2 regions of the Salinisphaera sp. T5B8 genome follow, and region 2 is predicted to be linked to the other one. Evidence: riboswitches for the same ligand, from Rfam matches in the RefSeq annotation. Region 2 holds a riboswitch; the other holds the start of a gene.
The links. Region 2 has a riboswitch for glycine ahead of T5B8_RS10170 (D-amino acid dehydrogenase). Riboswitches for the same ligand answer to the same signal wherever they lie in the genome.
Positions count from the first base shown of each region.

Region 1: it holds a riboswitch for glycine, as region 2 does, so the genes downstream of both, gcvT (glycine cleavage system aminomethyltransferase GcvT) here and T5B8_RS10170 (D-amino acid dehydrogenase) in region 2, are expected to answer to the same signal.

Region 1 is NZ_APNG01000005.1:108,031-111,435, reverse strand. It holds gene gcvPA (aminomethyl-transferring glycine dehydrogenase subunit GcvPA) at 1-163, opposite strand, end outside; gene gcvH (glycine cleavage system protein GcvH) at 238-633, opposite strand; gene gcvT (glycine cleavage system aminomethyltransferase GcvT) at 705-1,814, opposite strand; glycine riboswitch at 1,869-1,951, opposite strand; glycine riboswitch at 1,969-2,061, opposite strand; gene T5B8_RS06220 (UbiH/UbiF/VisC/COQ6 family ubiquinone biosynthesis hydroxylase) at 2,154-3,359, opposite strand; gene ubiH (2-octaprenyl-6-methoxyphenyl hydroxylase) at 3,356-3,405, opposite strand, start outside.
Region 2 is NZ_APNG01000009.1:160,577-163,981, reverse strand. It holds gene T5B8_RS10180 (GGDEF domain-containing protein) at 1-932, shown strand, start outside; gene T5B8_RS10175 (cupin domain-containing protein) at 957-1,325, opposite strand; glycine riboswitch at 1,427-1,516, shown strand; gene T5B8_RS10170 (D-amino acid dehydrogenase) at 1,677-2,939, shown strand; gene T5B8_RS10165 (DEAD/DEAH box helicase) at 3,013-3,405, shown strand, end outside.

The DNA of each region.
Region 1 (3,405 bases), on a different contig from region 2:
TCAACCGGCTGACCGCCTGTTCGCTCGCTCTCGGCGGGATCGAATCCAGGCTGACATCGCGCAGGCGCGGGTCGATCTCGTCGAACAGATCGTCGATCGTGTCCACGCCGATGGTGGCCAGCATCGACTGGATATCGTCTTCGGTATGCGGAATGAAGGGCATGAATCCTCGCAGAACGTAATACGCGGGCACAGCGGCACCGACGCCGGGCAATACCGGCGCCAGTGCGAGCGCCGCTAGTCTTCCTCTTCTTCGACGATGCCTTCGTAGGCATCGGCATCCAGCAGTTTTTCGACTTGTTCGGAATCGGATACCGTCATCTTGAACAACCAGCCTTCGCCGAAGGGATCTTCGTTGACCAGTTCCGGCGAATCCTCGAGCTGTTCGTTGATTTCGGCGATCTCGCCATCGAGCGGGGCATAGATATCCGATGCCGCCTTGACCGATTCGACCACGGCCACGGCATCACCGGCACCGACCTTGGTCCCGGCCTCGGGCAGTTCGACGAACACCAGATCGCCCAGCGACGACTGGGCATAGTCGGTGATACCGACCGTGCAGGTGCCATCGCCGTCGTAATCGATCCATTCGTGGGTCTTGGTATAGGACAGATCCTTGGGTACTTCGCTCATGGGGCTCCCTTGCAGCAGATTCGCGCGGTGCGCGCTATGTTTTGGTGGATAAAGGCTACTGAGAAACGGGCTCAGTCGTCGATACGGCGCTTGCCGTGGCGCACGAAGGGATAGCGCACGATGCGCGCGCGCTGCCACTTGCCGCGCAGACACACCTCGACGCTTTCTTCCCAATCGGCCGGTACCCGCGCGAGCGCGATCGAGCACGACAAGGTGGGTGAATAGCTGCCACTGGTGATTTCGCCTTCGGCTTCTTTTTCGTCGACATCGCTGTCGGCGGCCCGTACCGCGGTTTCGCTGCGCATCACGCCGCGGCCTTCCAGCACCAGCCCGACGAGCTTCTCGCCGACGCCCTCGGCGCGCATGTGCTCGAGCGCCGAACGGCCGACGAAATCCCGTTCTTCGGGCTCGAATGCCACCGTCCAGCCCAGGCCGGATTCCAGCGGCGTGTGGTCCTCGTCCATATCCTGGCCGTAAAGATTCAGCCCGGCTTCCAGGCGCAGGGTGTCGCGCGCGCCCAGGCCGATCGGCGCTACACCCTTGCCGCGTAGCGTTTTCCAGGCATTGACGGCCTCCTCGGCCGGCAACACGAGTTCGAAACCGTCCTCGCCGGTATAGCCGGTGCGCCCGATCGAGCGATCATCCTGGGTCGCGACCCGAAACGGCTTGAGCTTGAGCGCGGCGGCCTTGAAATCGTCGTCGAAGAGCTCGGCGGCAATATCGCGCCCGCGCGGGCCCTGCACCGCGATGATGGCCAGATCCTGGCGGTGATTGATCGCCACGTCGTAGTCGCGCGCCTGGCTGTCGATCCAGGCCAGATCCTTTTCCGTCGTCGCGGCATTGACCACGATGCGATACAGGTTGCCACTCAGGTGATAGACGATGAGATCGTCGATCACCCCACCGCGGGTGTTGAGCATGCAGGTATAAAGCGCGCGGCCGGACTCGTCGATCTTGGCGACGTCATTGGCCAGCAGCCGACGCAGGAATTCGCGTGCCTCGGCGCCGCTGATATCGACCACTGCCATATGCGAGACGTCGAACATGCCCGCGCTTTCGCGCACGGCATTGTGTTCCGAAATCTGGGAGCCGTAGTCGATCGGCATATCCCAGCCGGCGAAGTCCACGAGCTTGGCGCCGTCGGCGACATGCGCGTCGTAAAGCGGGGTTCGTTTGGCCATGACAATCTCTTTGCAGATGAATCAACAGAACACGGGCCGGCCCGGGCTTTCGCCTGCCGCCCCTCTGTCCTGGCACCTGAGAGATTCGCCCCTTCGGTGAGCCGGACTGTCGCCGGCTGCTCTCCAGAGTCGATCAAGCTGGCGTATAAACGCCCGCATGCACGTGGTTCGGGTACCTGAGCGTTTCCGGGCGGAAATTTGCGCCTTCGGTGACGAGCGACTGCCCGTTCTCTCCCACGCGGTTATTGACCGTGCCCTCGACTATACCGGCGACATCGACACAGGCCAAGCGCCAACCGCGAGGCCCCACTTACCTGCAAAATACAGCAGATTTTTCGACTACTGCAGCAACCGCGGGCCGTTGGCGGATAACCCTACGGCGTGATGAATCATGATCTGGCGAATCGGCGCGAGATTAGCCGCGATCCCGATTGCGCTCTGGCGCAGCGTGCGCAGCAACGGATTGGCACTGCCGTAAACGCGTTTGAAGGCATCGGTCGTGCCCAGCATCATCAGATTCTCGGCCATGCGTGCGCGCTGATAGCGGCGCAGATAGGTCATGTCGCCGGCATCGCGATTCGCCGCGCGCCCCGCCTCGAGCGCTTCGACCATGCCCGCCACGTCGAGAAGGCCGAGGTTGACCCCCTGACCTGCCATCGGGTGAACCACATGCGCCGCATCGCCGGCCAGGGCCACACGCGGGCGACAATATTCGCGTGCATGCTGGAGCTTGAGCGGGAACGAGGCACGCTTGTCCATATGCTGGATTTCGCCCAGTACGCCCCCGCTGGCCTCGGTCAGCCGCGCGCAGAATGTGTCGTGGTCGAGTTCAGCCAGCTCTGCGGCCAGTGCATCGTCGGCATGCCAGGCCAGCGAACAGCGACCGTCCGACAGCGGCAAAAACGCCACGGGCCCGGTTTCGGTGAAACGCTGCCAGGCGATATGGCGATGATGACGTTCCGGAGTCACCGTGCCCACGGTACAGCGCTGACCGTAGGGCCAGCCGGTGGTTTCGATACCCGCGGCCGCGCGCACCGGCGAATTCGCACCTTCCGCGCCGACCACCAGGGCCGCGCTCACGACCGTGCCGTCGTCGAGACGTAGGCGCGCGGCATCGCTGTCGATGGCCAGGCTTTCCATCTTGGCCGGACAATAGATATCGACATCGGTCAGCGCCTGCCAGGCGCTGTCGACGATCAGATTGTTCTCGACGATATGCCCGAGTTCCGGCAGACCGACCGCGGTATGTTCCAAGAACAGCTCGCTCGCGCCGCCGGCCTCCCAGACCTTCATGCCGGTAAATGCACAACAGCGGCGGCGCTCGACCGAGGCCCACAGACCAAGATTTTCGAGTACACGACGCGTACCCGGCGCGATGGCCGACACACGCAGTTCGTAGTCTTCACCCAGCTCGAAACGCGAGGGACGCTTGGCTTCCACGAGCGCGACCGAGAAATCGGCACGCGAAAGGGCCACGGCGAGCACGGCGCCCACCATGCCGCCACCGACAATGGCGATATCGTAACGGGGGCTTTGCTTGCTCATGAATTGGCCTCGCGAAGACGTGCCGGCGCCAGGGCCAGACCCATGC
Region 2 (3,405 bases):
TCGGCTATGCCTTGCTGCACTTCTATCTGGATGCGCGCTGGTTGGCCGTGGCCGAACTGTGCCTGGTGGCCTATGCCGCGTTGCTGCTTTATGTGATCCACGAAACCGGCCGCGCACCGATCAACAACCTGATCTTCGTGGTGCCGTTTTTCTTTGTCATGATGCTTTCGCTGCTGGCCAAGCAGAACGGCATCGCGGTTTTCGTATGGGTTTTTCTGGTACCGCTACTGTCGCATCTGCTGTTGGGCCGATGGCAGGGGCTCTGGGTGGCGTTGCTGTTTATCAGCTGCGCCGGGGGAATCTTTGTCTATCGTTACGGCTTGTGGGATGGCTGGCCGGGTTATCTGAGCGTCGTCAATATCGTGCTGTGTACCGCCTCCACGCTCGGGTTTTCGTATATCTACGAGGCCAGTCGCGAAAAGACGGAGTCCGAACTGCGTGCATTGGCGCTGGCCGATCCTTTGACCGGGCTGGCTAACCGCTCGCGTTTTCGTGATGTGTTCGCGCGCGAGCGCCAGCGCTATCTGCGCCAGAAAATACCGCTGGCGATGCTCGTCGTCGATCTCGACCATTTCAAGCGCGTCAACGACGACTACGGCCACGACGCGGGTGATATGGCGCTATGTTTCGTGGCAGAGCTGCTTGCCAGCCGTATTCGCCAGACCGATATCGCGGGCCGTCTTGGCGGCGAGGAATTCGGCATCCTGTTATCGGGGGCGGATATCGCGCACGCCCGACAGATCGCCCAGGACCTGTGCGATCTGGTTCATGACCGGCCGTTTCGCTATCGCGGCAAGGATATTCCGTTATCAGCCAGTATCGGCATTGCCGAACTCGGGCGCGATGGCATGGACTTCAGAAGCCTGTTCGCAAAGGCCGATCGGCGCCTCTATCAAGCCAAGGCCGAAGGCCGCAATCGGGTGGTCGGCTGAATCAGTACTCACGCGGTGGGCGCGCTAGAGTGCTTCGTAGCAGTCTGGCGTAAAACGCGGCGTACAGATGGCATAGAAGATCAGATCGCAATCGCCGTTGTTGTGAATCCGCTGGGCGGTGTCCGGCGCGATCGACACCACGTCGCCGGCCGCCACGGTTTCGCGCAGGCGCTCGCCGACTTCCACCACGCCCTGGCCGGAAACGATCAGATAGCGTTCGGCGGTGTCTCGCAGACGATGCCAGGCCGTGGTCACGCCGGGCGCCACCCGGGCCCGGGCGATGGAGAGGGCCGGATCATCCGGCGTATTGGAGATTTCGCGTATCGCGCAGCGCTCGGCGGTTTCGAATTCGACCGTATCGCGGGCGCGGCGCAGGGTCGACGGTATTGGCATGGCGATTGCTCATGGTATCTTGGACAAAACATCGGCATCGATCACGCACAGAGGCTGGGCGTTGGCGTGCCGATACCGGATTCGACACCTATTCATACATTCACGCAATAGCGGGAGAGACCGGCGTAAAGCCGGCGCCGAAGGAGCAACCGCCCCGGAAACTCTCAGGCATCAGGGACCGTTATCGCGCCCATATCCGAAGAGTCGCGCAGCCGTAACCGGCCGGCGTGCACCGAAGGAGCAAGCCCGCGGGCCATCGACGCGCGGGTGAATCTCTCAGGTTCAGTGACGGAAGGGGCGGCGCCTGCCACGCGGCAGGTTTTCACGCACGACGCTATCGGATAGACGCTCATGAATCATATTGCAATTATCGGCGGGGGCATCACCGGGGTCACCACGGCCTACGCACTCGTTCAGCGCGGTTACGAGGTCACGCTGTTCGACCGCAATCGCTATGCGGCGATGGAGACCTCCTTCGCCAATGGCGGTCAGCTTTCTGCTTCCAACGCCGAGGTCTGGAACCACTGGCCCATGGTCTTCAAGGGCATGAAGTGGATGTTTCGCAACGATGCCCCGTTGCTGGTCAACCCGAAACCGTCCTGGCACAAATTGTCGTGGTTTCTGGAGTTCATCGCCGCGATCCCGCAGTACGGCCGCAACACCACCGAAACCGCGCGCATGGCGATCGAGGCGCGTGAGTTTCTGTTTTCCTGGGCCGAGCGCGAGAACATCGATTTCGATGTCAAGCGCAAGGGCATTCTGCATATCTATCGCAATCGCGCCGGCTATCGCCATGCCGAGAAGGTGTCGCGCCTGCTCGCCGAAGGCGGCCTGGAGCGCCAGCCGGTCACCCCGGAAGAAATGCGGGCGATCGAACCCGCGCTGGCGGGCGAGTATTACGGCGGCTTCTTTACCGAAAGCGATTCCAGCGGCGATATTCACAAATTCACCCAGGGCCTGGCGCGGGCCGCACAGGCACAGGGCGTACGCTTTCACTACAACCACAGTGTCGAAAGCGTTCAATCCGATGGGCAGCAGGTCACCATCGCGGCCTGCGACAACGACACGCCCGAGGACCGGGTCACGCTCGAGTTCGACGGCGTGGTGGTGTGTGCGGGTACCGGCAGCCGCGACATTGCTGCGCAGCTGGGCGATCGCGTGAACGTGTATCCGGTCAAGGGCTATTCGATTACCGTCGATCTGGAAGACGAGGCCTCGCAACAGGCCGCGCCCGAAGTCAGTCTGCTCGACGATGAAACCAAGCTCGTGTGTGCGCGCCTGGGCGCAGATCGTCTGCGCGTGGCCGGCACCGCCGAGTTCAACGGGTTCAACCGCGATATCCGGGCGGATCGGATCGAGCCGCTGGTGGATTGGGTCAAGCAGTGCTTTCCCGACGTGAAAACGCGCCAGGTCATCCCCTGGGCCGGTCTGCGCCCGATGATGCCGAACATGATGCCGCGCGTGGGCGGCGGAAAGGCGCCGAACGTGTTCTACAACACCGGGCACGGCCATTTGGGCTGGACGCTGTCGGCGCTGACCGCGGACTCCGTTGCCGCCATCATCGACGATACCGCGTCGGAAAAACGGGGACCGACGACTGTGAATAACGGGTAGAATGAGCGTCCGCGCCATTCCGGCGCAGTGTTTTTTCGGGCGCAGCTGAGCGCCCGTGCCTGCCAGGCTGTGCATGTCCACCCCTAATGAAAACGAATCCGCCCAGGTCGCCTTCAGCGATCTGGCGCTCTCCGATGCCGTCATGGCGGCCCTCGCCGATGTCGGCTACGAGACGCCGTCGCCCATTCAGGCGGCGACCATTCCGCCGTTGCTGGCCGGCAAGGACGTGCTGGGCCAGGCTCAGACCGGCACCGGCAAGACGGCGGCCTTCGCGCTGCCCATTCTCTCCGGGCTGACCGGGCGGGCCGGCAAGGCACCGCAGGCGCTGGTACTCACGCCCACGCGTGAGCTCACCATCCAGGTGGCCGAGGCCTTTCAGCGCTATGCCGCGCATATCCCGGGTTTTCATGTGCTGCCGATCTATGGTGGCCAGGGCTATGGCCCACAGCTGGCTGCGCTCAAGCGC